Regions from separate parts of the Cytobacillus oceanisediminis genome, predicted to be linked through region 3. Evidence: predicted binding sites of a transcription regulator. Region 3 holds the regulator's gene; each other region holds the start of a gene.
What was found. The regulator Rex, encoded in region 3, represses fermentation and respiration genes when NADH is low (regulators of the CRP and FNR family bind a similar motif). The targets are predictions, from matches to a motif close to TTGTGAAATATTTCACAA.
Positions count from the first base shown of each region.

Region 1 (7,359 bases), 480 kb from region 3:
GATGAAAATTTGAAAAGGTTAAAGTTATTGTTAATAGTATTGGCATTATCCTTAAGTTCTGCAGTATTTTCTGGAAATATGGTGAATGCCGAAGAACGGTCTGGACAGAAATTAAGTCATGCCCATCCGAAAAAAGCTGGCTTTGATCCTGAAAAATTGAAGGGTATTGATAAAGCCATTACGAATGCCATTGAGGATGGTGTTACACCCGGTGCAGTGGTTCTCGTGGCCAAGGATGGAAAGATTGTCAAAGAGGAATCGTATGGATATGCACAAAAATACGATATGGGGGAATTGCTCAGTAATCCCCGAAAAATGAAAAAGAAAACAATCTTCGATCTTGCTTCAGTTACGAAGGTGATGGGAACAACTCAGGGTATTATGAAACTTGTTAGTGACGGTGAACTTTCAGTCAATGACAAGGTATCTGAATATATACCTGAGTTTGCTCAGCATGGAAAAGAAGATATTACAGTAGCTGACTTGCTGACACACACCTCAGGATTGACTCCTTGGAAGCCGACATACCTATATGCTGATAATTCGGAAGAGGTACTGAATTATATAAACCAGCTGCCCCTTGAATACCCGACTGGCACTGACAGAAGATATAGCGATTTTAGCTTTATGATGCTGGGTTTTTTAATTGAAGAGATAAGTGGACAAAAATTGGATAAGTTCTTAGAAGAAAATATTTATAAACCGTTAAAAATGCATGATACGATGTTTGCTCCTCCTGAACATTTCAAGCAAAATATTGCGGCTACTTCCTGGGGAAATCCTTATGAATATAAAATGATTGATGACCCTAATTTCGGGTACTATGTTGAAGAAAGCCCGGATATGTTTAAATACTGGAGAAATTACACCTTAGTTGGAGAAGTTAATGATGGGAATAGCTTCTATGGCAATAAAGGAATAGCAGGCCATGCCGGTTTATTTTCAACAGCAAGGGACCTTGCCGTATTGGGCCAGACCATGTTAAATGGCGGAACTTATGGAAAAACCCAAATGTATGAAAAAGAAGTGATTGATGCCTTTACCTCTCCTAAGCGCTTTGGCCAGGGGTATGGCTGGGAGTTGAATAAAAGCTGGTACATGGGAGATCAGTATTCTGACAAAACCTTTGGCCATACTGGTTTTACTGGAACACAGGTTATTATTGATCCAGAGGAAAACCTTCAGATTATCCTGCTAACGAACAAACAAAACAATGGCCCTTTACCAAGCGGATCATACCGCAGCACAGGCGCTCTTTCTAAAGAAGTAGCTAATATTGTTTATGAATCCTTGAACTAGCCGTTTATTTTATATCGAATTACGCATACAAGGTACCTATTCAGCCCACCCTAAAACAAAAAGAGGGTGGGTTTTCTTATGAAAAAATTCTTGCTGATCATAACAGTAATATTCTTGTATTTGAGCCAAGCTCCTGTTTCTGCCCGGACACTTTCACACCCTCCTATTCCGAAAGAGTCAACTGATATAGAAAAAGTGGCTATCGTAGTACTAAAAGATGCGAAGAATGAACAGGAAATTAAAAAAATGATAGACCACAATCCTGATCTGCAAATTAGGCATACATTCAATCAAGCATTAAACGGCTTTTCAGTTAAAGGAAAGCAATCTGCATTGGAAAGCCTGCAAAAGATAGAGTCAGTATCTTCTGTTTCACAGGTTAATACCTATCATGTTCATTCCGATGACAATATCAAGCTGATTGGCGGCATTAATGCCAGAGGCTATTATGACAGAGATAATCAGCGCCTAACAGGCAAGGGTGTGAAAGTAGGCGTAATTGATACCGGCATCGATTATAATCATCCGGACTTACGAAGGAGCTATGGCGGCGGACGTGATCTGGTGGATAATGATAAGGATCCGATGGAGACAAAGGCTGCCGGGGGACAAGGCACACTGCATGGCACTCACGTCGCGGGAATCATTGCAGCAAATGGCAGAATTCAAGGGGTCGCGCCCGAAGCAACCATCATCGCATACAGGGCTCTTGGACCAGGCGGCAGTGGAACAACAGAACAGGTGATAGCGGCCATTGAACAGGCAATAAAGGATAAAGTTGATGTGTTAAACCTTTCCTTGGGAAATAACGTAAACGGACCTGACCTTCCGATAAGCATGGCCCTGAATAAAGCAGTTGAAAAGGGAATAACGGCAGTCACTTCATCAGGCAATTCGGGCCCGAATATTTGGACGGTCGGATCACCGGGCACAGCGTCGAAGGCCATTTCTGTAGGAGCCTCTACACCAACAATGAAGGTGCCATTTTTGAGCATAGGCGGGCGGGAAATTCGTCTTGATTTGCTGCAGGGTTCAAAGGATTGGGAATTTGACCGATCCTATGAAATGATCGATGGAGGACTTGGTCATCCTGAAGAATTGAAGAATGCCGAAGGAAAAATGGTATTAGTGGAAAGAGGTGAACTAACGTTTACTGATAAGGCAGTCTATGCAATGGAAGCAGGAGCAGAGGGAATCATTATTTTTAATAATACAAAAGGCAGGTTCTTTGGCAATCTGGACAGTGGAGTTCCAATTCCGGTTGCGGCGTTATCAAAGGAAGAAGGAGAGGAGCTCAAGAAGCTTATTAATGAAGGAAGACTCCTTGCCCGGACTAATATAATAGAAGAAAGGGATATCCTGGCTGACTTTAGCTCCCGCGGGCCCGTTACCTCCACATGGGAAATCAAACCAGATGTTGTGGCACCTGGAGTCGCAATAAATAGCACCATTCCTGGCGGTTACCTGCCGCTGCAGGGTACAAGCATGGCCGCTCCGCATGTCGCAGGAGCCTGTGCCATCCTGAAGCAGGCTCATCCCGAATGGGGGCCGGAACAGATTAAGGCAGCACTTATGAATACCGCTAAGCTTCTTATGAATACAGAAGGACAAACATATAGAACTTATGAGCAGGGAGCAGGCAGAATCCAGCTTGATCAAGCGCTGAGAGCAGAAACGCTTGTCCTCCCGGCTTCACTTCAGTTTGGGAAATTTCAGATCGCGGACAGGCTGCATGAACACAGCAGTTTTATAACGGTTGAAAATATAAGTGAAAAAACACAGACCTATTCCTTTTCCGTACCCTATAAAGAACAAGGCATCAATTGGGAAATGCCTATGGCGTTTCAACTGAAACCGGGTGAAAAGAAAAAGGCGGAAATCAAAATGTCTGCAGACCCTACTCTTTTAAAGAAAAAAATCCATGATGGGTACTTGCTGATGAAGGCAGGTGCCGAAACTATCTGGATTCCATATCTGTATGTGCTTGAGGAGCCGGATTATCCAAGGGTGATGGGATTCGGACTGGGCAAAGGAGATAAGCCGGGCACGTATCGCTATGAAGTGTATCTTCCTGGCGGGGCAGAAGAGTTCGGAATTGCCATGTTTGATTCGGAAAGCCTCCGGTTCATGGGATTTCTGGACTGGAAAAGAAATGCTGGCAAAGGACAGCTGCTGCAGGAAATTCCTGCAAATAAGCTTCCAGGGCCAGGGCTGTACCTTGCAAAGGTATTTGCCAAAAAAGCCGGCAAGGAAGATTGGATTGAAACTTATTTATTTGTGAGGCCGGATGGGCAGCTTGGGGACCCGGAACCTTCGGCAAATAAGAAGAGCACACTCAGTAGGTGAAACACAAAAATAAAGCGTTTTCAGGAGCGATGCAGAAACTCGCTCCTTTTTCAATAGATATCCGAAATTTAAATGTGATAAATATGTGAACATACCATATTTTTACCTTTTTGTTTGTGAACTTTTTCACTCCAAACGCATTGACATTGACAAAGCCCTATTGTATGCTTACAAAGGGTAAAAGATGATAGGGTTTTCAAAATATTTTTGCAGACATATTTCCCACTTCTGCATGATGTTAATGTGATTAATTATGGCCTCAAAACCCACTTACCATTCTCTTAAGGGAGGATGCGTTTTTATGCGTCAAAAAGACCGCAACCCATTTAAGGCGATGGCCTTAATGTCCGCCATTCTTTCTCAGTTAGTAGGTTCCACGCTCATTGGCATTTTCGCCGGAAGGTGGTTTGACAGCAAGGCAGGAACAGAGCCGTTATTCCTATTAATCGGCTTGTTCATTGGACTGGGCGCCGGGATATACGCCATGCTTCGCTTAATCCAACATTTCTTCACAGGAGAATGAACATCATGCCGGAAATCAAAGTAACTTTTCAAAGACAGCGAAAATACATATTCCTTTTGTTGTCTGTATACGTTCTCGGCTGGGGTTTTACACCATATCAATCTATTTTTCTGGGCTTGATCTTTGGTACAAGCCTGAGTCTGTTCAATCTGTGGCTGATATCACGAAAGGCGCTGCAGTTTGGAGAGGCAGTCGAGAGAGGCGAGAAGGTGCGTTCACTTGGAACGGTATCCAGAATGGCTACAGCAGTTTTTGCTGTCATGATCGCTCTGGAATATCCTGATAAGCTGCATCTGATCAGTGTGGTATTTGGATTAATGACATCCTATATTGTCATTATGATAGATTATTTTCTTCAATCTTTTCAATTACGTAAATAGCGGGAAGAGAGGTGAACACTATTGCATCATGAAGCTCCTATAGTGGACTTTTTAGGATTGAATTTTAACTTATCAAACGTACTGATGATTACAGTGGCAAGTGCTGTTGTTTTCATTATTGCTTTGCTTTCAACCCGTCGATTGGCCATGAAACCAACGGGGATGCAGAATTTCTTCGAATGGATTATGGATTTTGTTAAGAATATCATTAACAGCACGATGGACTGGAAGACAGGCGGAAGATTCCATATCCTTGGATTAACCCTGATCATGTATATCTTTGTTTCAAACATGCTCGGACTTCCGTTCGCAATCACTTATGATCACACTTTATGGTGGAAATCGCCAACAGCCGATCCTGTTATCACATTAACATTAGCGGCAATGGTTGTTGGGCTTTCGCATTACTATGGCGTAAAGCTTAAAGGAGTAGGAGAATACGGCCGTGATTTTATCAGGCCAATGCCTTTCTTGTTCCCATTGAAAATCATTGAAGAGTTTGCAAACACTCTGACGTTGGGACTTCGTCTTTACGGTAATATCTATGCGGGTGAAATCCTGCTGACATTGCTTGTCGGAGGACTGGCTCACGCCGGTGTAGGCGGAATGCTTGCAGCAATCTTGCCGACACTTGTATGGCAAGGATTCTCAATCTTTGTCGGATCTATTCAGGCATTCATTTTCTGTATGTTAACAATGGTTTATATGGCACACAAAGTGAGCCATGACCATTAATATATACCTGTTCATTTCATGGACAAAACATTATAAACAAATAAATTTTCATACAATTTAAGGAGGAACTCAATAATGGGTCTTTTAGCAGCAGCAATTGCAATCGGTTTAGCAGCACTAGGTGCCGGTATCGGTAACGGTCTTATCGTATCAAAAACAGTTGAAGGTATGGCTCGCCAGCCAGAAGCTCGCGGTATGCTTCAAACTACAATGTTCATCGGGGTTGCGTTAGTAGAGGCTGTTCCGATCATTGGCGTTGTTATCGCGTTCATGGTTATCGGCGGTTAATTAATACTGTACCAATCGTTCTAAATGGCGAAGATCATTCCGTGAACCTTCGCCATTCCTTTATGTTTTTTTACCGTAAAACTAATTCGGAATCATGCATATGACTCCGTTTCATAAGTGGAACAACTCTTGAAGGGAGTGAATCGAGGGTGTTAACAAACAGTCTAGTATTAGGCGCTGCAGGCGGCGGTTTTAACGGCGGGGACATTTTGTACCAGCTGATCATGTTCATTATCTTGTTGGCATTGCTGAAAAAATTCGCGTGGGGTCCTTTAATGGGCATTATGCAGCAGCGTGAAGAGCACATTGCCAGTGAAATCCAAGCGGCAGAAGAAAGCCGTACAGAAGCAAAAAAACTTTTAGAAGAGCAAAGAAATCTTTTAAAAGAAGCACGTACAGAAGCACAGGGCCTTATCGAAAATGCGAAGAAGCAAGGCGATGTGCAGCGTGAGGAGATCATTGCGGCTGCCCGCACTGAGTCTGAACGCATCAAGGAATCTGCTAAGCTTGAAATCGGGCAGCAGAAAGAACAGGCGGTTGCCGCTATCCGCGAGCAGGTCGCTTCATTGTCTGTCCTAATTGCTTCCAAGGTTATTGAGAAGGAATTAAGTGCAGCTGATCAAGAAAAGCTGATCAATGAATACATTCAAGAGGCAGGAGAAAAGCGATGACGGGCTCCACAGTAGCAAAGCGCTACGCGTTGGCTCTTTTCCAGCTTGCGAATGAACACCAGCTTCTTGACCAAATGGAAGAAGAGCTTCGTGCAGTGAAAGAAGTAGTAACTAATAACTCAGATTTAAAGTCTGTATTGAAATCTCCAAAGCTTTCAATTGAGAAGAAAAAAGAGATTTTAAAAGACGCTTTTGCATCTGTGAACACGTTTGTACTAAATACGTTAATGATATTAATTGAACGCCACCGCGAAGATCATATCGCTGATGTGGCAGATCATTTTATAAGCCTTGCGAATGACAAAAAAGGGATTGCGGATGCGAAAGTATACACTGTTCGTCCGCTGACTGAAGCAGAGAAGAAAGCATTATCTGTGTCATTTGCAGCTAAGGTTGGGAAAAAATCACTTCGTATTGACAATATAGTTGATACTAACTTGCTCGGCGGCATCAAGCTTCGAATCGGAAACCGGATTTTCGACGGCAGCTTGCGCGGGAAGCTAGAGCGTCTTGAACGTCAATTATTAGGCTAAGATTCGTAGATAGGGGTGAAACTCATGAGCATCAATGCTGAAGAAATCAGTGCGCTGATAAAAAAGCAAATCGAAAACTATCAGTCGGAAATTCAAGTGAGTGATGTAGGTACGGTTATCTCTGTTGGTGACGGTATCGCTCGTGCTCATGGCCTCGACAATGTCATGGCTGGAGAACTTGTTGAATTTTCAAACGGCGTTATGGGTATGGCACAAAACCTTGAAGAAAATAACGTCGGTATTATCATTTTAGGACCATTTACAGAAATCCGTGAAGGCGATGAAGTACGCCGTACGGGCCGCATCATGGAGGTACCTGTTGGTGAAGAACTGATCGGCCGCGTAGTAAACCCTCTTGGACAGCCAGTAGATGGCATGGGACCAATTAACACAACAAAATCACGTCCAATTGAAAGCCCGGCACCAGGTGTTATGGATCGTAAATCCGTACACGAGCCGCTTCAGACAGGCATCAAAGCGATTGACGCTCTTGTGCCAATCGGCCGCGGACAGCGTGAGTTAATCATCGGTGACCGTCAAACAGGTAAAACATCCGTTGCAATCGATACAATCCTGAACCAAAA
Region 1 covers NZ_CP065511.1:44,550-51,908, reverse strand. The annotation lists gene IRB79_RS00255 (serine hydrolase) at 10-1,299, shown strand; gene IRB79_RS00250 (S8 family serine peptidase) at 1,378-3,645, shown strand; gene IRB79_RS00245 (AtpZ/AtpI family protein) at 3,947-4,168, shown strand; gene IRB79_RS00240 (ATP synthase subunit I) at 4,174-4,548, shown strand; gene atpB (F0F1 ATP synthase subunit A) at 4,570-5,283, shown strand; gene atpE (F0F1 ATP synthase subunit C) at 5,359-5,571, shown strand; gene IRB79_RS00225 (F0F1 ATP synthase subunit B) at 5,721-6,242, shown strand; gene IRB79_RS00220 (F0F1 ATP synthase subunit delta) at 6,239-6,775, shown strand; gene atpA (F0F1 ATP synthase subunit alpha) at 6,800-7,359, shown strand, end outside.
Region 1: IRB79_RS00245 (AtpZ/AtpI family protein) is a predicted target of Rex. The motif match lies at 3,760-3,777, and genes of this name have one in related genera.

Region 2 (7,359 bases), 1.1 Mb from region 3:
GCTCTTATCAAGCATTCTGGGGGATTTTGGATCAACAGGGATCCTGCTTTTCATTCTAAATATTCCTGTCACCATATTAGCCTGGAAAAAGGTTGGAAGGTCGTTTACCATTTATAGTTTTCTAAGCGTATTCTTAATGTCTTTTTTCTTGGAAATTATACCGGTAATTCATGTATCAAAAGATATTTTGCTTAATGCAGTTTTTGGAGGTGTCATTGCGGCTGTTGGTGTAGGGATAACACTTAAATGGGGGGCTTCCACAGGAGGAATGGATATCATTGCGATGGTATTGTCCCGAATGAAAGACAAGCCTGTCGGTACATACTTTTTCACACTTAACGCCATTATTATAATAACAGCCGGCTTTTTGTATGGATGGGAAAAAGCTTTATACACTCTTGTTACCCTTTATGCCTCAACCAGGGTCATTGATGCCATTCATACAAGACATGAAAAACTGACAGCACTGATTATAACGAAAAAATCGGAAGAAATGAAAAAAGCCATCCATGACCATCTTGTCAGGGGGATTACAACCATTCCTGCAAAGGGGGCTTTTACAAATGAAAACAAGGAAATGATGATGATTGTCATCACCCGTTACGAGTTATTTGACCTTGAAAGAATTATTAAAGAAGTGGATCCGAATGCCTTTACAAATATTGTCCAAACAGCTGGTGTCTATGGTTTCTTCCGCAGGGATTAAATGAATGGAGGGATGAAGAATGCTTCGGCTTTTGGCTGCTGCTGCTCTAATTATTTTCACTATGCCTTTGCAAAGTTTTGAAGCTTCTAAACAGGAAATGCCATTTGATTTTAAAGTAATACCTCAAGCAGGAACGAAAAGCATGGAGATAGAACTGCTTCTGGGTAATACTGCCAATTACCCGCTGAGCTTTGAGTTTAGGACGTCCCAATTTTACGAAGTGGAAATTTTCAATCAAAAAGGCGAAAAGGTATATTCCTCTTCAGAAGGTAAAGCGTTTTTACAAGCTATACAGACCATTGCCGTCAAACCGGATGAAATCAAGGTATGGAAAGAGCATTGGGATTATCGGCATAATGGCAAAAGAGTTAAGGAAGGGAAGTACAGTGTAAAAGCCAAGCTTTTGGCATCAAACTTAAATGGCAAAGGATTGGAGACCAAAGCGGAATCAGAAGCCTCAGTATTTATCCCAGGACAAAATCCTGCCTTTCGCCATGTTGAGGTTTCTGGAGAGAACGGCTTATATACAATATCAATAGAAGGGCGTCTAAAAAGCGGAAAGCTATGGTATACAGTTGAAGATGGCCATAATGAACTGCAGGGTGAAAAGGGCGTATCAGCACTTTCAAATGACTGGGAGAACTTTAAGTTAAAAATAAACATTCCTGCTGATAAACTGCCTGAAAACGGATCAGTGATTTTGCATTTATATGAAAAAAGCCATGAAGACGGACATATTATTAATTCCTTTCCTGTTATCCTGGAAAGGAGGTAAAAAAGAAGCTGGCAGCCATCGAGGCTGCCAGCTTCTTTTTAGCGATTCTGCGAATATTGTTCCAGCTCCTGCTGCATCTCCCGCAGCTGTGCCTGTTCAGCCGCAGTGGAGTTGGCAAACGCGGAACTTAAAGCATTTTTCGCGCGGGAAACAGTTTCTTCGCCTGCAGAATTTTTAGCTATTTCCACATATTCTCTGGCTTCCTGAAATAATCTGTTTCCCATCGTTATATTCCTCCGAGGGATGATTCTTTCACATTAGCTAATTTTTGGGCTTCCGCCTCTGCATAGGTCATGTGGTACGGGATACGTTCATCATGCTTACTAACAGTATCAACACCCTGTTGTACGAAGCGTTTTGATTTATTACGTTTACCCATTCGAATCCCCTCCATGAAAGAGTTTGAAGCAGCATTGTGCTGCTCCATCCTTTAGTATGCTCTAAAGGAATGATTTAAAAAGGGTATTTAATGGCCTGATTACTATTTAATTCTTTTTGTTCATTTGCTTATAGTGCTTTAAGGTTTAATAATTCATTTAAATAGATTCCGATTCCATCTTCCTCGTTGGTTAAGGTGACTTCATTGGCAATATTTTTCACCTGGTCAATAGCATTGCCCATGGCAATCCCGTAGCCTGCAAATTCAAGCATTTCAAGATCATTGTCTTCATCACCGAAAGCGATGATCCGCTCAGGCGGTATTTGGAAGTAATCAGCTGCTTTTTGAAGGCCAACGGCTTTATTCAGCCCGGTTTTGACGATTTCTATGACATGCCATGGAGCCGCCCAGCGACGGTGGTCAATCACTTCGGCATGAACTTCAGAAAGATGATTTCTAATGGTCTTTACATGTTCCTCATCTGTATGGATCAGCATGCTTGTCGGATTATCATTGAGATAATTGCGCAAATCACCAGTCGTAATTTTTGGATCGCCAAAACCGAAGATATCCAGAAGCTTTTCATCATGGTAATGCAGGTAAACATCATCTATAACTTCTGCTACAATATTATGAACTGTATAGCTATTAACGGCTTCGACAATTTCTTTTGCTACATTCATTTGGAGTGGTGTGTGGTAGACTCCCCAATTATGATCTTTAGGATGATGTATGTATGCACCATTGAAATTGACAATTGGCGTAGTCAATCCCATTTCACGATAGTAAATTTCGCTGGAGCGAAATGGCCTTCCGGTGGCAATCATCACTTCGTGTCCTTGTTCCCGTGCCTTTTGAATAATCATTTTAGTTTTAGCTGAGATGGTTTTGTCATCTTTTAATAATGTGCCATCAAGGTCCAGTGCAATTAAATGTTTTTCTGCCATAAGATCTCCTTTTAAGCGCTCAGCACTTTTTAATAAGAATAAAACTGCAGTTAGCGGACTGCAGCCAATTGCTTATCTTGAAGTATGCCCCGCTTTTCTTTTAAGTGTAAAGGTTTTGGAAAAAAAAAATCTACGTGTTAAACTGAAAAAATAGAAAGAATTAACATTAAGACAAGAGCGTAAGCTTTTACAAAATCATTTTATACATATATGTTATCAATATTATTATAATTTTGTAAAAAAAATTCACTTTTGCCCTAACAGATTTAGGAGGAGAACTGTGGTTGTTATTGAACATAAGCATATCAAAGAAATTCCTGTTCTTGAACTCGCCAGACAGGAAGTAAAAGGGGAACGCTTGCCTTTTATTATTTTCGTTCATGGCTTTACGAGTGCCAAAGAACATAATCTGCATTATGCCTATCTGCTTGCTGAAAAAGGGTTCAGGGTGGTGCTTCCGGATACCCTATTTCATGGGGAAAGATCTGAAGGTATATCAGGCAGCGATTTAAATTTCAAGCTATGGGATATTGTTCTGAATACCATTGCGGAATTGAACATAATCAGGAATGCCTATGAGGATGCAGATTTGATCGACCAGGGAAGAATAGGGCTTGTGGGCACCTCCATGGGAGGAATAGTCACTTTGGGCGCCTTGACCCAGTTTGAGTGGGTCAAAGCTGCAGTAAGCCTTATGGGTATGCCGTATTATGAAAAATTTGCTCAGCTTCAGCTGGATGAATTGAAGAAGAATAATATAAAAATTCCGCTTTCCAATGAAGAACTAGCAGATCTGCTGGGAACTTTAAGGGAGCGGGATCTAAGTCTTCAGCCTGAAAAGCTTGGAGGAAGACCGCTTATGTTCTGGCATGGCAAAAAAGACCCGGTTGTGCCTTATTCCTATACATACCAATTTTATGAGACCATCCAGTCCTTATATAGTGAGTCACCTGAAAATCTCATGTTTATATCAGATGAACAGGCGGGGCATAAAGTAAGCAGGGAAGGGCTGCTGGAAACGGTTAAATGGTTTGACGAACATCTATAACCAACATTTTTTCAATTCATTTAAATATTTGTTAAGATAGAGATAAAGTAAATATTGAAGGAGTGCTGCAGATATGGACCAGGATTTAAAAGACAGCATCATGGGCGCACTTGAGCTTGTCGTTGACCCGGAGCTGGGGATAGATATTGTAAACTTAGGATTAGTATATGATGTGAAAATGGAAGAGGAAGGGAAAGCCATTGTAGATATGACTCTTACTTCCATGGGCTGCCCTTTGGCAGGAACAATTGTTGAACAAGTAAAGTCAGCGTTGGCTGATATTCCTGAAGTAAAGGACACTGAAGTGAACATTGTCTGGAACCCGCCTTGGTCTAAGGACAGAATGTCCCGGTATGCAAAAATTGCACTTGGCGTACAATAAGATTGAATCTTAAAAATAGCAGGGGTATTTCCCTGCTGTTTTTTTGTGCCCTTGTCCTGATGCCTTTTTACACAACTCTGTAAATTCTCCAGAAATGATCATTTGTATGTGAGGTAGTTCACTTATTTAACATGCCGATTATCCTATAATAACGATGGAAAGACAAAATATAGTTTGCTTTGCGTTAATGAAACAGCCAGGATTGAGCCTGTTAAGGAGGCATTTCAAATGGGATTTGATAGAGATTTTAATAAAGACCCTTTTATTGTGATATGGGAATTAACAAGGGCATGCCAGCTAAAATGTCTGCATTGCCGTGCGGAAGCGCAATACAGGAGAGATCCGCGAGAACTTTCTTTTGAAGAAGGGAAGTATTTGATTGACCAAATTAAGGAAATGAACAACCCTATGCTTGTTTTTACGGGTGGAGATCCATTAATGAGGCAGGATGTATTCGACATTGCCGAATATGCTGTAAAAAAAGGCGTGCGTGTTTCGATGACGCCCAGTGCGACACCCAATGTAACAAAAGAAGCTATTGAAAAAGCCAAAGAGGTCGGCTTAGCTCGATGGGCTTTCAGCCTTGATGGGCCAAATGCGGATATCCATGACCATTTTAGAGGTACTGCCGGTTCCTTTGATTTAACGATCGAAAGGATTAAATATTTGCACGAGCTTGAAATTCCAGTCCAGATTAATACAGTTATTTCGCGTTATAATATCGATTATCTTGAGGAAATGGCTAAGGTTGTAGAAGATCTCAAATGTGTTCTTTGGAGTGTGTTCTTCCTCGTCCCAACAGGGAGAGGGCAGGAAAAAGATATGATTTCTCCGGTTGAACATGAGAAGGTATTTACATGGCTCTATAACTTAAGCAAAAAAGTTACGTTCGATATTAAGACAACAGCTGCCCAGCATTACCGCCGAGTGGTCATTCAGCAAAAAATGAAGGAAGCGAAGGCTCAAAATAAGGACATTCAATATCTCGATGCACTTACACAGCAAGGGCTAACTGGTTCTATAGATGGTTTAGGCAGGGCTCCTAAAGGAGTAAATGACGGAAATGGATTTGTTTTCATTTCACATATTGGGGATGTTTATCCCAGTGGGCTTCTGCCTGTTAAAGCAGGAAATGTCAGGGAACAGCCACTCTCTGAAATATACAGGGAATCGCCAATTTTTAAAGACCTTAGAAATCCTGATAAATATAAAGGGAAATGCGGACAATGCGAGTTCCGTTATGTATGCGGGGGATCAAGGTCACGTGCATTTGCCATGACAGGGGATTATATGGAAAGCGAGCCGTTTTGTGTTTATATTCCAAAAGCACTTAGAAAGAAAGAGGCAAAATCATAAAAGAAAGAGGAGTGCAGTTCGGATGCACTCCTACTCAATGCTGCAATATACGGCAGGGCAGTTTTCACAGCCTATTTCATTTTTTAAATATTGAAGATCTTTGACTGTGATTTTTCCATTTAGAATGGTGATGATGCCGTCTTTCTTCAGTTCACCCAGTATCCGGTTGGTGCTTTCCCTGGAGGTGCCGCAGAAATTCCCAAGCTCTTGATTCGTAAGGGGCAGATCAATGAGTATGCCGTCCTTAACCTTTATGCCATAGCTGTTAGTCATTCTGATAAGGGTTGAATATAGGGCACCTTTTTTTCCATTAAGGACGAGATCTCTAAATTTGGTCTGTGTATTACGGAAGTGGTCGCTCATCCATTTCATAAATTCATAAGCCAATGTACTATTTTTAAAAATCTCCCTTTCCAGGACATCTTTTTTTATCACAGCCACTTCACCAGCTTCAAGAACTAAAGCATTCAATAAATATTTAGGGTCACTGGTAAATAGGGTCAGCTCACCAATGATTTCATTTTCTCCGCATAACCTGAAGGTGAGTTCTCTGCCATCTGCTGTTATCTTGCTGATTTGTATCTTGCCTGAAAGTATAATATAAAGCTCATCAGCATCCATACCTTCCTGAAAAATGTAAGCCCCTTTAGGGGTTTTCATACGCCGGTCTGCGAAATGAAGAAGCTCTTTAATCTCTATGGAATGTGTCGGTTTAATGGCTGTACGAGCCATGTTAATCCTCCTTCATAAAACAACTGTCTTTTTTCACAATAATATCATTTGTATAGTGAAAACATTGCCGGCTTTTGTGTCTTTATTGTGGCATTTTCTATTGAAATGGTGTGTCTTTGCTATGATACAAACAATTCCCTATTAACATTGAAACGATTGTATGTTCTAATAGTAGAAGCCCTTAATTTGAGATACTGGGTTATTTCTGTTATTTTAAGGGAAAGGCTAAAATATACATCTGTATAGAAAGCTTATTTAAGTCACTCTTTATATGGAGTTGAACGAAATGGCTAAAACAATCGTTAAAGATAAATTGAATAGACCTTTAAGAGATCTTCGCATTTCTGTCATTGACCGCTGTAATTTCCGCTGTCAATATTGCATGCCAGCAGAAATTTTTGGGCCAGATTTTGCTTTCCTTCCAAAAAACGAGCTCCTGAGCTATGAAGAAATTGAACGGCTGGCTAAAATTTTTGTAAGCCTTGGAGTGGAGAAGATCAGGTTAACAGGCGGAGAACCCCTTATGAGAAAGGACATGCCTAAACTTGTAAAAATGCTTTCAGACATTGAGGGCTTAAAAGATATAGGGCTAACCACAAATGGTGTATTGCTGCCCAAGCATGCGAAAGATTTAAAGGAAGCAGGACTGGTGAGAGTTAACATCAGTCTTGACAGCCTGGATGATGAGCTGTTTGGAAAAATAAACGGACGCAATGTGGGTGTCAAACCAGTTCTTGAAGGGATCGAGGCAGCAAAAGAAGCAGGGCTTGGCGTCAAGCTTAATATGGTCGTTAAAAAAGGCCTGAATGATTCTGAAATTGTCCCGATGGCTAAGTTCTGCAAAGATAACGGTTTACAGCTCCGCTTTATTGAATACATGGATGTCGGCAGTACAAACGGCTGGAAGATGGACGAGGTTGTTACCAAAAAAGAAATTTATGACATTTTAAAGGAACATTATTTATTGGAACCGGTAGATCCGGATTATTTCGGAGAGGTTGCCAAGCGATACCGTTATAAGGGCACGGATGTGG
Region 2 covers NZ_CP065511.1:1,631,898-1,639,256, forward strand. The annotation lists gene IRB79_RS08445 (YitT family protein) at 1-706, shown strand, start outside; gene IRB79_RS08450 (BsuPI-related putative proteinase inhibitor) at 726-1,481, shown strand; gene IRB79_RS08455 (DUF3813 domain-containing protein) at 1,520-1,705, opposite strand; gene IRB79_RS08460 (hypothetical protein) at 1,708-1,860, opposite strand; gene IRB79_RS08465 (Cof-type HAD-IIB family hydrolase) at 1,989-2,807, opposite strand; gene IRB79_RS08470 (alpha/beta fold hydrolase) at 3,088-3,855, shown strand; gene IRB79_RS08475 (metal-sulfur cluster assembly factor) at 3,929-4,237, shown strand; gene IRB79_RS08480 (TIGR04053 family radical SAM/SPASM domain-containing protein) at 4,466-5,593, shown strand; gene IRB79_RS08485 (Crp/Fnr family transcriptional regulator) at 5,624-6,325, opposite strand; gene moaA (GTP 3',8-cyclase MoaA) at 6,612-7,359, shown strand, end outside.
Region 2: IRB79_RS08480 (TIGR04053 family radical SAM/SPASM domain-containing protein) is a predicted target of Rex. The motif match lies at 4,344-4,361, and genes of this name have one in related genera.

Region 3 (7,359 bases):
AACCGCTTCCATCTTATCAGAATCTGTAACCATGTATGGAGAAGCGTATCCGCGGTCGAATTGCATACCTTCTACTACATCAAGCTCAGTTGTGAATCCTTTAGATTCTTCGATTGTAATAACACCATCGTTGCCAACGCGCTCCATTGCTTCAGCGATCAGCTGGCCAACTTCATTGTCAGCAGCAGAGATTGCAGCAACCTGAGCAATAGATTCCTTATTTTCGATTGGCTTAGAAATAGCTTTTAATTCTTCAACAGCTGTAACAACCGCTTTTTCGATTCCTTTGCGGATGCCCATTGGGTTAGCGCCTGCAGTTACGTTCTTAAGGCCTTCACGGATCATTGCCTGAGCAAGAACAGTTGCAGTTGTTGTACCGTCACCGGCAACATCGTTTGTTTTGCTTGCTACTTCAGCAACAAGCTTCGCTCCCATATTTTCGAAAGCATCTTCAAGTTCGATTTCTTTCGCAATTGTCACACCATCATTGGTAATAAGCGGAGAACCGAATTTCTTCTCAAGAACCACATTGCGTCCTTTAGGTCCAAGAGTTACTTTTACCGCATTTGCAAGGGAATCCACACCGCGAAGCATCGCGCGGCGAGCTTCTTCACTAAATTTAATCTCTTTAGCCATTGATAAAAACCTCCTCAAAAATTTTAGCTTTATCTTTTAATAATCTTCGTCTGATCGGCAATTAGCCAATTACAGCAAGAATGTCATTTTCGCGTAAAATTAAATATTCTTTGCCTTCGTACTTCACTTCAGTACCAGCATATTTTGAGAAGATGATACGGTCGCCGTCAGCAACTTCAAGGTCAACACGCTCGCCATTTTCAAGAACGCGGCCAGTTCCCACAGCTACAACTTTACCTTCTTGAGGCTTCTCTTTAGCAGTGTCCGGCAGTACGATGCCGCTTGCAGTTTTTTCTTCAGTTTCAACAAGCTCGATAATGATTCGATCACCTAGTGGCTTTAACAAGTGAAACAACCTCCTCAAATAATATGTAAATATTTTTATTTATTAGCACTCTCTCTGTATGAGTGCTAACACAATTATTATATTAATGAATCTCATTTCTATTTGCAAGGGTGAAGCTTAAATTTTTTAGAAAAAATTTCATCCGCCCATACACGCTATTTTTCGACACAGACAACCTCTTAAGTATGCTTCGGAACTCTACACTTTAACCATGGTATTTTCCTGCTTTGATGCTGATATTTGAAACCCGCTCCTTATTAAGAGTACAATGGCTTTAGGACTTGTTTTCCAACACTCAGATTAAGGAGTATAACATTTTGAAGAAGGAATATTGGATTATATTAATAGCTTATATTGCCATGCAGCTGTCCAGTTTGTTTGGCGTTCCGCTTGTGTTATTTATTGCAGATGCCCTTGGACAGAATCCCGAAAACATGCAAATCCTGGCTGTAGCCTACTGGCTTGTCATCAGTTTTACGGTTACACTGATCATTACGCTTCTATTATTAAGAAAAGAGATGAAAAGAGGCCTGGATAGGGATGCTTCTTCCGCAGCAAGCTCAGTGGGCTGGGCAATAGGGGGCATATTTTTGGCCTTGATCGCTCAAGCTACTGCTGCAAGCATTGAAAATATGATTGGCATTGAAATGGGGTCTGAAAATACGCAGCAGATTATCCGGATTATTGAAGCATCGCCAATCGTTATTTTAATCAGTTCAGTCATTGGGCCAATCCTTGAGGAAATCGTCTTTAGAAAAATTATTTTCGGTTCTCTTCATAAGCGCTTCAACTTCTTCCTATCGGCCCTGATCAGCTCAGTCATTTTTGCACTTGCCCATTTTGAGCCTGAACATGTACTGCTGTACTCGGCAATGGGGTTCACCTTTGCCTTCTTATATGTCAAAACGAAGCGGATTATTGTGCCGATTTTCGCCCATGTGGCGATGAACACCTTTGTTGCGGTTGTCCAGCTGAATCAGGAGAATATGCAAAAATGGTTAGAAGAAATGGAAAAAATGCAGAGCTTTATCAGCTTTTTCTAGCATAGCTGTGGAGTTTTAAACTTACTGGGGGATTTTGATGAGAAGCACACCTTTGTTTTCAGGCTTTATTTACATCCTTCTCGGATGCCTTTTCACTTTTATAGCGATACAGAATATCCAGCGTGAAGAAACCTGGGGATTCTTTACTTATTTTCTGATCATAATTGCCACATTCGATTTTGGCACCGGTCTGCGGATGGTTGGCCTGCATTTTAAAATGAAAAATAAAATGAAAAAATGAGCCCGCAAAAGGCTCATTTTTTTTACACTTCTTCAGGATAATTTTTCAGAAAATAAACAAGTGACTGCAATTCCACTGCCAGATCGATATGGTGAATCCGAATCGAGGCTGGCACAGTGAGCCTCGCAGGTGTAAAATTAAGGATTCCTTTTATTTTCGCATTCACCATCCGATCGGTAATAGCCTGGGCAGGCGGTGCCGGCACCGTTAAAATCGCCACCTGAATATTATTTTTTACAATAACTTCTTCAAGGTCATCCATATGATGGACCGGCACATCTCCGATTTTCGTACCAACCTTACTCTCATCAACATCAAAAGCCACTTCTATTTTGGTATTATTATTTTTAAGGAAATTATAGTTAAGAAAAGCTGTTCCTAAATTACCTACCCCGACCAAAGCTACTTTAGTCAGCTCATCCTGGTCAAGAGTCTTTCGAAAGAAGCTCAGCAGGTAATTCACATTATATCCATATCCTTTTTTCCCTAACGCACCAAAGTACGAAAAGTCGCGGCGGATTGTTGCAGAATCCACTTTTACCGCCTCACTCAATTCTGCTGAAGAGACTCTTTGTTTGCCTGATGAGTGAAGGTTTTTTAGAAAGCGGTAATATAAAGGCAGCCGTTTAGCTGTTGCTTGCGGTATCTTAATTGGTTCATTGGCCATTCGTCCATCCCCATTTCTTATGATGAATTAATTTCTTTTAAAATCTCCGTTTTTCCCGCCTGTTTTCTCTATTAAAAAGGTTGGCCCAATCACCATTCCTTTATCTACAGCCTTGCACATGTCATATACGGTCAGCGCACAGACAGAAGCGGCTGTTAACGCTTCCATTTCCACACCCGTATTTCCCTTCGTTTTTACAGAAGCAGTAATGATCAGGACAAACTCTTCCTCTTCCGCCTTCCATGAAAATGAAATGTCCACGCCCTTAAGCGGCAGCGGATGGCACATCGGAATAATGTCCCATGTTTTCTTGCTCGCCATAATGCCTGCAGTTTGTGCAACAGCGAGTACATCCCCTTTTTTCATAGTGTTGGATGTTATCTTCTCGTATATCTCCTGATTAACAGCAATACTTGATTGAGCGATGGCCGTCCGTGCCGTCTCAGGTTTATCACTGACATCCACCATTTTTGCCCTGCCCTCTTGATTAAAATGAGTAAAATCCGCCATTCAAAACACCTCTCTTCAAAATCATACACTATTTTTCTGTTACTTTGTATGTGCTTTGTATTGTTCTTCACATATTTATTTGCCTTTTGTCTCGATTTAATGCCCTGCAGAAGGGCTTATAGTCCTGTCTCCTTTATTGCCGAACATATATGAATGAGTTACACTTACTCTATACCCGAGGTGAAAGAACATGATACTATTACAAGTCAATCAGCTGGCAAAAAATTTTGGCGCTGATCCCATTTTAACCAATATAAAGCTTGAAGTACAAACCAGGGACAGGATTGCGCTAGTAGGACGCAATGGTGCAGGAAAATCCACCCTTTTAAAAATTATTGCCAGACAAATGACATATGACTCCGGTGAGATTATAAAGCCAAAGGAAGTAACAATTGGCTATCTTGCACAAAATACCGGCCTGGAATCAGAGTTATCCATTTGGGATGAAATGCTGACTGTTTTTAGTCATCTGCAGAAGCAGGAAAAACAGCTTCGCAGCCTTGAAGGACAAATGGCGGACCCTGATGTCCTAAATAATTCTGATGCCTATGAACGCATCTTAAAAGAATACGACAAGCTTCAGGTTGATTTCAAAGAAAATGGCGGCTATCAATATGAGGCAGATATCCGTTCCATTCTCCATGGACTCAACTTCAGCTCATTGGGATATGACACTAAAATTTCATCATTGAGCGGCGGACAGCGTACTAGAATGGCCCTTGGTAAACTTTTGCTGACAAAGCCTGATATCTTAATACTGGACGAGCCTACCAACCACCTGGATATTGAAACATTATCATGGCTCGAACAATACCTGCAGGGATACAATGGCGCCATTCTAATCGTATCCCATGACCGATATTTCCTTGATAAGGTCGTTTCCCAGGTTTACGAGATTTCCCGCAACCAAATAAGAAAGTACCCAGGAAACTACAGTTCATATCTGGATCAAAAAGATGCTAACTTTGAAAGAGAAATGAAGCAGTTCGAGAAACAGCAGGAAGAGATCGCTAAGCTGCAGGATTTTATCCAGAGAAACCTTGCCCGTGCTTCCACAACCAAAAGGGCACAAAGCCGCAGAAAGCAGCTGGCCAGAATGGACGTGATGGACAGGCCGCTGGGAGACGAGAAATCAGCTTCTTTTGGCTTTGACATTGACCGGCAATCGGGCAATGAGGTTTTAAATATTCATTCTCTTGCTATAGGCTATGAAGAGATAGTAAGCGAGAATATTTCACTGCGACTGGCAAGAGGCGACAGCATAGCACTTGTAGGGCCAAATGGAATTGGCAAATCCACTTTGCTCAAAACCATCATCAAAAAAATCTCTTCTTTTTCTGGGGAGATTCAGTATGGTTCCAATGTGACAATTGGCTACTATGACCAGGAACAGGCGGAACTCACCAGCAATAAAAGAGTCCTGAACGAATTATGGGATGAATACCCGCTAAAACCGGAAAAGGAAATCCGGACAATACTTGGGAACTTTCTTTTCTCTGGTGATGATGTTCTTAAAACTGTTTCAACACTGAGCGGCGGTGAAAAGGCACGTCTTGCGCTTGCGAAGCTTATGATGCAGAAAGCCAATTTCTTAATCCTCGACGAGCCTACAAACCATTTGGACCTGGATAGCAAAGAAATTCTTGAAAATGCATTGATCGATTATCCTGGAACGATTCTCTTTGTATCTCATGACCGATATTTTATCAACAGAATAACAACCAAAGTAGTTGAACTTTCCAGTATTGGGGCAACAGAGTATCTTGGCGATTATGATTATTATGTGGAAAAAAAGCAGGAACAAGAGGAACTGCTTGCACTTAATGAGCAAGATGAATCCACCGCATCACAGCCTGTTAAGCAGGACAAAAATAATTATCAGCAGGATAAAGAAGCCAAAAAGCTTGAACGCCAGCGAAAAAGAAGAATGGAAGAAATTGAAGAGCAAATAGAAGCATTGGAGAAAGTAATCGATATGAATGATCAGCTTCTCTGTGATCCGAATGTTTATCAAGACCATGAAAAAGTGATGGGCATCACAAATGAAACTGATCAAGCAAAGTCAAAGCTGGAAGAATTGATGGAAGAATGGACACTTTTAGCTGATGATTAATAAAGGAAAATTCATAACTTTTAGACTGGTAGAATAGTCACTGCCAGTCTTTTTTATTATCCACAGAGATAATCACAAGAAAAACGCAGTTATATATACTCTCCACAGACTTTTCCACATTATCCACAACTTAGACTGTTTTTATCCACATTATCAACATAAAATTCTGAAATAAATGATTTTATCCACAGAAAAAGCCCCCTATGCAGTCGGGGACTTTTTCCTAATTTATTTATCATTGTGGATAGTTATGTCCAAACCGGGATTGGCATTTAAATCAAGACCGGCGAATTGTCCTTTTTCAAACAGCACACTTCCTGCTGCAGCAATCATCGCTGCATTATCTGTACATAAAGTTAATGGCGGAATAATAAGCTTTATATCCGCTTTGACCCCAAACCTCTTTTCCAAAGAAGCTCGAAGTCCTTTATTCGCCGCAACTCCGCCTGCGAGCAGCAGCTGCTTCACCTGATATTCTTCAACGGCTCTTTCTGTTTTCGTTACTAAGACATCAATGACACTTTCCTGGAAGCTTGCGGCAAGGTCTTCCCGCACAATGGTCTCACCACGCTGCTCAGCATTGTGAACAGTGTTGATAACGGCAGACTTTAAGCCGCTGAAGCTAAAATCGTATGAACCTTCTTCCAGCCATGCTCTCGGAAGCTGAATCGTTGGGTTCCCTTCATGAGCGAGTCTGTCAATGTGAGGACCGCCTGGATATGGCAGATTTAATGTCCGGGCAACTTTATCATATGCCTCTCCTGCAGCATCATCCCTTGTCTCTCCAATCACTTCGAAATGGCCATGCTCTTTCATATAGACCAGCTCTGTATGACCGCCAGAGACTACTAGGGACAGTAATGGAAATTCCATTTCTTCAACCAATCGATTGGCATAAATATGTCCAGCAATATGATGCACGCCTACAAGGGGGATACCATGAGCAAAAGCAACAGCTTTAGCGGCATTAACCCCGATCAGCAGCGCGCCTACAAGGCCAGGTCCTTCAGTCACAGCAATTGCTGAAAGATCTGAATATGTGATGCCCGCCTTATATAATGCTTCTTCCAACACTATAGTTATCTGTTCAACATGATGGCGGGAAGCTATTTCGGGAACTACTCCCCCAAAACGTTTATGGCTTTCTATTTGGGATGCAACTATATTGGCTGAGATTTCACGGCCATTCTTAATGATGGCAACAGCCGTTTCATCACAGCTTGTTTCAATCCCCATGATCCATTGATCTTTTTTCATTATAAATTCACCCACATTACTAAAGCATCTTCTTGATTATCAGTATAGTAGTTCTTCCTTATGGCTCCATTTTGAAAACCAAGCTTTCGGTACAAGGACTGAGCTGTGAAGTTAGATACCCTTACTTCCAGAGTCATCGTAATGGCTCCCATTTCAGACGCAATCTCCATTAACTTTCGCATAAGAGCTTCTCCAAGTTTTCTCCCGCGATATTCAGGGAGCAGCGCAACATTTGTGATATGAGCTTCGTCCACGACTATCCATGCTCCACAGTAGCCAATTACTTTATTTTCTTCTTCTAAAACAACATACAAAGCAAACTGATTTTGTGTTAATTCGTTAAAAAAAGCCTCCCTGCTCCAGGGTGTTGCAAAGGACTTATGTTCTATTTCCAAAACATCATCAATATCCTCTTCATTCATAAAACGGAAAGTTAAGGATTTATTCATACGTTCGCTTCCTCATCACTATAGCTTTTTTTCTTGGTTTGCTTTTATCCAATTAGCTTCAGCTTCCGCAATCCTAATATAATTAGGAACAAAAGAG
Region 3 covers NZ_CP065511.1:523,027-530,385, reverse strand. The annotation lists gene groL (chaperonin GroEL) at 1-636, opposite strand, end outside; gene groES (co-chaperone GroES) at 698-982, opposite strand; gene IRB79_RS02805 (CPBP family intramembrane glutamic endopeptidase) at 1,300-2,025, shown strand; gene IRB79_RS02800 (YdiK family protein) at 2,063-2,266, shown strand; gene IRB79_RS02795 (redox-sensing transcriptional repressor Rex) at 2,289-2,933, opposite strand; gene moaC (cyclic pyranopterin monophosphate synthase MoaC) at 2,961-3,443, opposite strand; gene abc-f (ribosomal protection-like ABC-F family protein) at 3,634-5,556, shown strand; gene tsaD (tRNA (adenosine(37)-N6)-threonylcarbamoyltransferase complex transferase subunit TsaD) at 5,785-6,813, opposite strand; gene rimI (ribosomal protein S18-alanine N-acetyltransferase) at 6,813-7,262, opposite strand; gene tsaB (tRNA (adenosine(37)-N6)-threonylcarbamoyltransferase complex dimerization subunit type 1 TsaB) at 7,281-7,359, opposite strand, start outside.

Region 4 (7,359 bases), 1.8 Mb from region 3:
ATGTGCACCAGTTCGGCAAAATGAAAAAACCGCTTGAAATCTTAAATGATGTCACTGGAGAAGGCCTGAATGCCCAGCATTTAATTGATTATTTGTATGATAAGTACGGTAAGGTGTATCAGCTGAAATAGGTGTTTATTAATAATTTGAGTAAGAGGGTGGTCTCAGCCATCCTCTTACTTCATGGAGAGAAATAATGAAGAAAATACTTCCATTCTTAATGATTGCTCTAGGAGCTAGTCTATGGGGCATTATTGCTGTGTTTGTTAAAGGGCTCGGAGATTATGGATTTACGGCTATGGAAATTGTGGCCACGAGAGTTTTTTTTGCAGCAATATTTCTCGTTCTTTTCGGAATTGTGCGTTTCCGGAACTGCTTTAAACTGGAATCAGCCTTTGACATCAGACTTTTTGCCGGAACCGGAATACTGAGCATCGTCTTTTTTAATTATTGTTATTTCACAGCGATGAACCAAATCAGCATATCAATGGCAGTCGTTCTGCTTTACACAGCTCCAGCATTTGTTACTGTATTATCTTACCTTTTCTTAAAGGAAGGGATAAATCTGGGGAAAATTGCAGCTGTGGCAGGCACGATTTTGGGCTGCATTCTAGTTGCCGGAGTAACAGCAGGCATCGGTGATATTACTCTGCTAGGAATTCTGACGGGATTGGGTTCTGGGTTTGGCTATGCGCTGTATACGATATTCGGAAAATTTGCGTTAAGAAAATATCATCCGTTTACAGTTACGCTTTATACATTCCTCATTGCATCGGTATTTCTAATCCCGGTAACAAGACTATGGTCAAAAGCTGAAATTTTTTTAAACACTGAAGTCTTGTTCCTTAGTATTGGTCTGGGATTTGTGCCTACGGTTCTCGCCTATTTTGTATATACATGGGGACTGGAAAAAACGGATGGAAGCAAAGCAGCTGTCATCGCTACAGTTGAACCAGTCGTGGCCATGCTTCTAGGAGTAACACTCTACGGGGAAAGTCTCGGTGCAGTCCAGATTGCGGGTGCTTTGCTGATACTCAGTTCGGTAATTATTGTGAATTTGCCTTCAAGAAGGAAAAATGCGGGAATGGTGGCTGACTCAAGCAAGCTTGAACACTAAAACACTCCGTCCATATTGGAACGGAGTGTTCAGTTTGTAGACAAAAGGGGTTCGGAATAGTCTCATTCCGAACCCCTTTTTTGATTTTTTATTGGATTTGAAGGGATTTTAGAGAATTCTAGACCTCTCCGAGGTCATCATTTAGGCCATTTCTGGACTTTGCCAAGTCCAGTTGGCCATCTTCTTCAAATTCATGGCAGCGAAAGTAAGCATCGCCTGCATCGACAATTTTTTAAGTCCCCTTAGGGTTGTCCAACGCATGCCATGCTTTTCTTTTGCATCTGCGAATACACGTTCAATTGTTTCTTTGCGTTTCTCATAGATCGGTTTGACGTCTTGATGGTGACGAAGGTGATCTGCTTCTTCCACGTGTTCCTCCCACACATGTCGTTGAATCAGTTTTGATGTGCTTGACTCTGTGTGCATTGAGACAAGAAAGGGCATCCAGCACAAATTCGCGGATCTGATTTATATTGACGATACCCTTCCTTTGTAGTCGTTGTATATTTTAATATCTCACCAGCTGGGCAAATGTAACAGTCAAAATGCTCGTCATAAACATACTCATGTTTTCTGAAGTAACCCTCTTTGTGCGAGGTCGTGTGTAAGGTAAAGCAGGTGTGATATCGTTTTTCAATAAGTAGCTCGTGATGGCAGGTGTTTTATAAGCTGCGTCTGCCGCAACAGCTTCTGGTTTACTAACTTTCTCGATGACTTGTTCAACCAATGGCTCTAAAATATGACTATCATGCGTGTTACCCGGGGTTACAATTGTGCCTAGCACGAAGCCGTTGCGGTCTGCGGCCGCATGGAAAGAATAGGCGAACTGTTTTGTACGCTCATCTTTTACATAGTAGCCACTCTCTAGGTCCGTTGTACTCTCCTTAATTTCTTTGTATTCTTCCTTATCAAACTTATCTGGTGGAAACGGCTTTTTTCCATGATCCTCACGGTCTTGGTTAATCTCCTCTTGAAGGCGTTCTTGATAGGCACGTGTTTCTTTTCGAACAACTTTCTTTTCAAATTTGCGCTTATTTGCACTCGCTTTTACATGCGTAGAATCTACAAAAACGTGTTCAGCACTAATTAAATTCTTTTCAGTTGCAGTTTTTAAGATTCGGTAAAATATCTGTTCAAAGAGATCGGTGTTTTTAAATCGGCGCTCATAGTTTTTACCGAAAGTTGAGAAGTGAGGAACTTTATCGTGGAAACCATAGCCTAAAACCATCGATAAGCCATATTCGTTTTCAATTCTTCAATTGTTTGACGCATGGAGCGAATACCGAAGGTATATTGAATAAATGAGAGTTTAATTAATATTACAGGGTCAATACTTGGGCGCCCTACCTCTGAATACATATCTTTTACCAAGTCATAGATGAATGAGAAATCAATCGCAGCCTCAATTTTGCGAACCAAATGGTCCGCTGGTACAAGTTCGTCTAAAGCAATCATTTCAATTTGATCCCGTTGAATTGGATTATGTTTTGAAAGCATTTTACTCACCTCAAGCATTGTATTACTTCTATTTTAAAATAAAAAAGACTGAAGACAAGCACGATTTTCATCGAGTTTGTCGACAGTCTGAACACTCCGTCCATATTGGAACGGAGTGTTATTTCTACCAGAGTTTATATCCTTTAGCCCCAGGAGGTGCATTTTGAATTAAATCTATAAATGGAATGGTGTAGGCAAATAGAATAAGAACAACCGTAATTCCAAGCCAAAGCTTCCAATTTTCAAATACCATTGGTGCTTTTTCGGCTTCATCAGCAGCTTCTCCGACAGGGAATTCCTGCTCTCCCTTTGGTGCGAAAAAGGCAAGGTTGATGAAGATATAAAGCATTAAGATGATGCCTATAAATAGGATAGTACCGCCTATTGCCTGTGCAACCTGATATGGAATCCATTCTGCTGCCTGTGCTGCTCCGCCATATTCAGAATATGACGAACGGCGCGGTGCTCCTAGAAGACCGGCAGCATGCATGGCACCAGACATGAATGTCATTCCGATTGCCCAGATAACTGCTTGGATGATCCCTAATTTATTCATCGCTTTTGTTAATGTTCTTCCTGTCAGATGAGGAATCAGCCAGTAAGAAACCCCAAAGAATGTAAGTACTACAGATGTTGCCACTGTTAAGTGAAAGTGGCCGGTTACCCAGATCGTGTTATGAACAACCTGGTTCATCTGGTGGGACGCATTAACGATACCGCCTGCACCCGCTGGAATAAAGGCAACCATCCCGATGAAAGGAACAGTAAATCGGGCATCTCCCCAAGGCAGTTTTTTTACCCAGCCGAATAATCCAGTGGCCCCTTTGGAACGGCCAAAGCTTTCAAAAGTGGCAAATAGAGAAAATGCAGTCATCAGAGATGGAATGACAACCAGGAATGTTAGGATAACCTGAAAGAATTTCCATGCTGGATCAATTCCCGGCTCCATTAATTGGTGGTGAAATCCGACAGGGATTGAGAACAGCAGGAATAAAATGAATGACATGCGTGCTAATGAATCAGAAAAAATCTTTCCGCCGATGACTTTAGGAATTACAACGTACCAGGCCATGTAAGCCGGCAATAGCCAGAAGTACACAAGCGGATGTCCGAAATACCAGAATAGAGTACGGCTGACTCCGATATTTACTGTTTCTACAAACCCCAATGACCAAGGAAGAAGCTGGAAAAGAACAGTAGACGCTACGCCGATTGTTGCCACAATCCACATCATCGTGTTGACCAATGACATAAAGGTTAATAACGGACTCGGCTGTCCAGGATTTTTTCTTCTCCATTCTGCATATTTCATAATGATTGCTGCCCCGTCAATCCAGCTTCCCACTATAACAAGTGTTAAACCGATATAGTACAATGCATGTGCCTGAAGAGGAGCATAGAAAGTATAAAGAACAGTAGCTTCATTCAAAAGGATCATGACAGCTGCAAGAACAGTTCCTGCGGTCATAAGCCAAAAACCGATCCAGCCGGCAATTCGCTGTTTATTTGTAAGGGTCCCTGATGTTTTGCTTGTTGCAGCGATCTGGAAGCCCATTATAAAAAAGGTAGTAAGTACAAGTCCCAGTACAACACCGTGAACCGTGAGAATTTGGTAATACCCGATGCCTGCTGGAAGCTCGAATTTACCTGAGCGGACCAAAGTCTGCAATAAACCAGCAAGGCCGCCTATTGCTAAAGCTGTAAATGCAACGAAAAAGTGAGCCATTGCCAATTTTCCGTCACGGCGGTCAACTTTTAACTTTGCTGAAGGATTAAACATTATTCCACCACCTTAATTTTAGACGACATCATGTGGTGACCAACACCGCAATATTCATTACATACAATTAAGTATTCGCCTGTTTTATCAAATGTTGTAACATGTTCACTGATATAGCCGGGTTCAAGCATCATGTTGATATTTGATCCTGCAACTTCGAAACCGTGGACGACGTCTTTGGTTGTAGCGATAATTTTCACTTTAGCACCATATGGAACCTCCACTTCAGCTGGGCTATAGGAAAACGCGGATGCTACGTATACCAATTCGTAATCCCAATCTTTCCCTTCTACCTTTTTCAGTCCTGGCTCATTAAATGGAGCGGTAGTATCGACCTTTTCAGGGTCGATTGTTGCCAAACAGCTTGGAGGCTGATTGCCCAGGTAAAATGCGCTGACTCCCAAGACTGTTAGAAAAACAAGCAGCGATCCGATTCCAAAAGTGAGCCAGGCCTTTTCAAATTTATGCATATGCATGGCTTTTTCCCCTTTCTAACTTAAAAGCGGCTGATAAATAATGAATAAACGCCTACCCATGTAATGATCAGGAAGAATCCTAATAAGAAAACGGAAGCTAGCGTTCCCTTTAAGGAAGAGCTATCCTCTATTTCAGTTTTTGTTTTTCGGCTGAGTTCCGTTTTCGCCATTGTCCTTCACTCCTTTCGAATATTTGGAAAAAGTATATGATTACACTTTCATAATACAAAACATTTAGGAAGATTCTAGATGCTTTCAGTGAGTTCACAAATTGTTCATTCGTAACTTAAACACTATGATAATGGTGAAAAATTGATATTTAAGTGATATATGTCACAAAACACACCCGTAAATTGTGAAAAAACTGTGAAGGTTTATTGAAGCTACATAAGACAGGCTAATTTATTTCAAGATAAGCATACTGAAGAGGGTGAATAATCTGATTAGCGAACAATTTTCTGATAATATATTATTTAGTTCGTATTTAGTTAAAGATTTAGATTGAAGTATTAGTAAATGATGTTATAATGTTAATAAATTAATAACATTCACTCATATAATCGCGAGGATATGGCTCGCAAGTTTCTACCGGGTTACCGTAAATGATCCGACTATGAGTGAGCAATGTACAGGACGTTTTTTGCCATCCTTGTTTGCCTGCAGCTTAGATCAATTAGCCTGAAGGCCATTGCTTCACTCATTTTTATGATGTGAATGCGATGGGCTTCAGGCTTTTTATATGGCCGGAATGGGTATTTGAGGGCTTTCTATCATAGAGGAGGATGCAAAATGGATATGCTTATTGAAAAAATAAAAAGCGAAGGGATTGTTTTATCGCCGGCAGTTTTAAAGGTGGATTCTTTTCTGAACCACCAAATAGATCCCCAGCTAATGCATGAAGTCGGCAAAGAATTTGCAGATAGATTCTCCAGCAGCAGGATTACAAAAATATTGACTCTCGAATCTTCGGGGATTGCGCCAGCTGTAATGGCGGGGCTCCAGCTGAATGTTCCAGTTGTCTTTGCGAGAAAAAGAAAATCTCTTACTCTGGTAAATGACCTGATTACAGCCTCTGTCTATTCTTTTACTAAGGAAGAAACAAGTGAAATTTCTGTTTCAAAGAAATATCTTTCAGAAAAAGATAATGTTCTTATAATCGATGATTTTCTAGCGAATGGACAGGCAGCATTGGGTCTTGCGGATATAGCGAAAAAAGCGGGATCAGCAATAGCAGGGATTGGAATCGTTATTGAAAAAGGCTTTCAAAATGGCGGACAGCTGCTGAGGGAAAAGGGATTTCGGGTTGAATCTTTAGCAATTATTGACTCGCTTGAAAACGGCATGATCAGCTTTGATAAATCAGCAAAGAAAATGGAGGAATTGATGCGATGAATCAGAATCCGCTTAAAATTGCTTCCCTTGGAATTCAGCATGTCCTTGCCATGTATGCAGGCGCAGTAATTGTACCATTGATTGTAGGAGGGGCCCTGGGATTAACAGGGGAACAGCTTACCTATCTAGTTTCAATTGATATTTTTATGTGCGGTATTGCAACACTTCTTCAAGTATGGCGCAGCAGATTTTTTGGGATTGGCCTTCCTGTTGTTCTTGGCTGCACATTTACTGCCGTTGGACCTATGATTGCGATTGGCGGGCAATATGAGATACCAGCAATCTATGGTTCGATCCTTGTTTCAGGCTTGTTTGTTGTAGCTGTTTCAAAGTACTTTGGAAAACTAGTGAAATTTTTTCCGCCTGTCGTGACAGGGTCGGTAGTTACAATTATCGGAATTACGTTAATTCCTGTTGCAATGAACAACATGGCTGGAGGACAGGGAAGCCCGGACTTTGGTTCCATGACAAACATAGCATTGGCTTTCGGAACTTTGCTGTTCATCATTATTCTCTTCCGCTTCTTTAAAGGCTTTATTCGAGCGATTGCCATTTTGCTGGGGCTGGCTGCTGGCACCATTACAGCGTTTTTTATGGGCATGGTAGATTTCTCCGCTGTTGGGGAAGCTTCCTGGTTTCATATGCCATCACCTTTCTATTTTGGCATGCCGACATTTGAGGTGACAGCGATCCTCACTATGATTCTCGTAGCAATGGTCAGTTTAGTTGAATCTACTGGCGTATATTTTGCCCTTGGTGATATCTGTGAAGAAAAATTGGAAGAAAAGGATCTGTCAAATGGTTATCGTGCCGAAGGACTTGCAATCATCCTTGGTGCTGTCTTTAATGCTTTTCCTTATACAACATATTCGCAAAACGTCGGACTTCTTCAGATGTCAGGCGTAAAAACAAAAAATGTCATATATACAGCAGGGGCGTTTCTTGTACTGCTTGGGCTAGTTCCGAAAATCGGCGCATTGACAACCATTATTCCAACTCCCGTATTAGGAGGCGCAATGGTAGCTATGTTCGGTATGGTAGTCGCCTATGGAATAAAAATGCTCAGCAAGGTAGAGTTCTCCTCTCAGGAAAATTTA
Region 4 covers NZ_CP065511.1:4,075,412-4,082,770, reverse strand. The annotation lists gene IRB79_RS20420 (carboxypeptidase M32) at 1-131, shown strand, start outside; gene IRB79_RS20415 (DMT family transporter) at 197-1,117, shown strand; partial or broken gene IRB79_RS20410 (IS1182 family transposase) at 1,259-2,614, opposite strand; gene IRB79_RS20405 (b(o/a)3-type cytochrome-c oxidase subunit 1) at 2,739-4,394, opposite strand; gene IRB79_RS20400 (cytochrome c oxidase subunit II) at 4,394-4,870, opposite strand; gene IRB79_RS20395 (cytochrome c oxidase subunit 2A) at 4,891-5,040, opposite strand; purine riboswitch at 5,403-5,504, shown strand; gene IRB79_RS20390 (xanthine phosphoribosyltransferase) at 5,660-6,262, shown strand; gene IRB79_RS20385 (nucleobase:cation symporter-2 family protein) at 6,259-7,359, shown strand, end outside.
Region 4: IRB79_RS20395 (cytochrome c oxidase subunit 2A) is a predicted target of Rex. The motif match lies at 5,192-5,209, and genes of this name have one in related genera.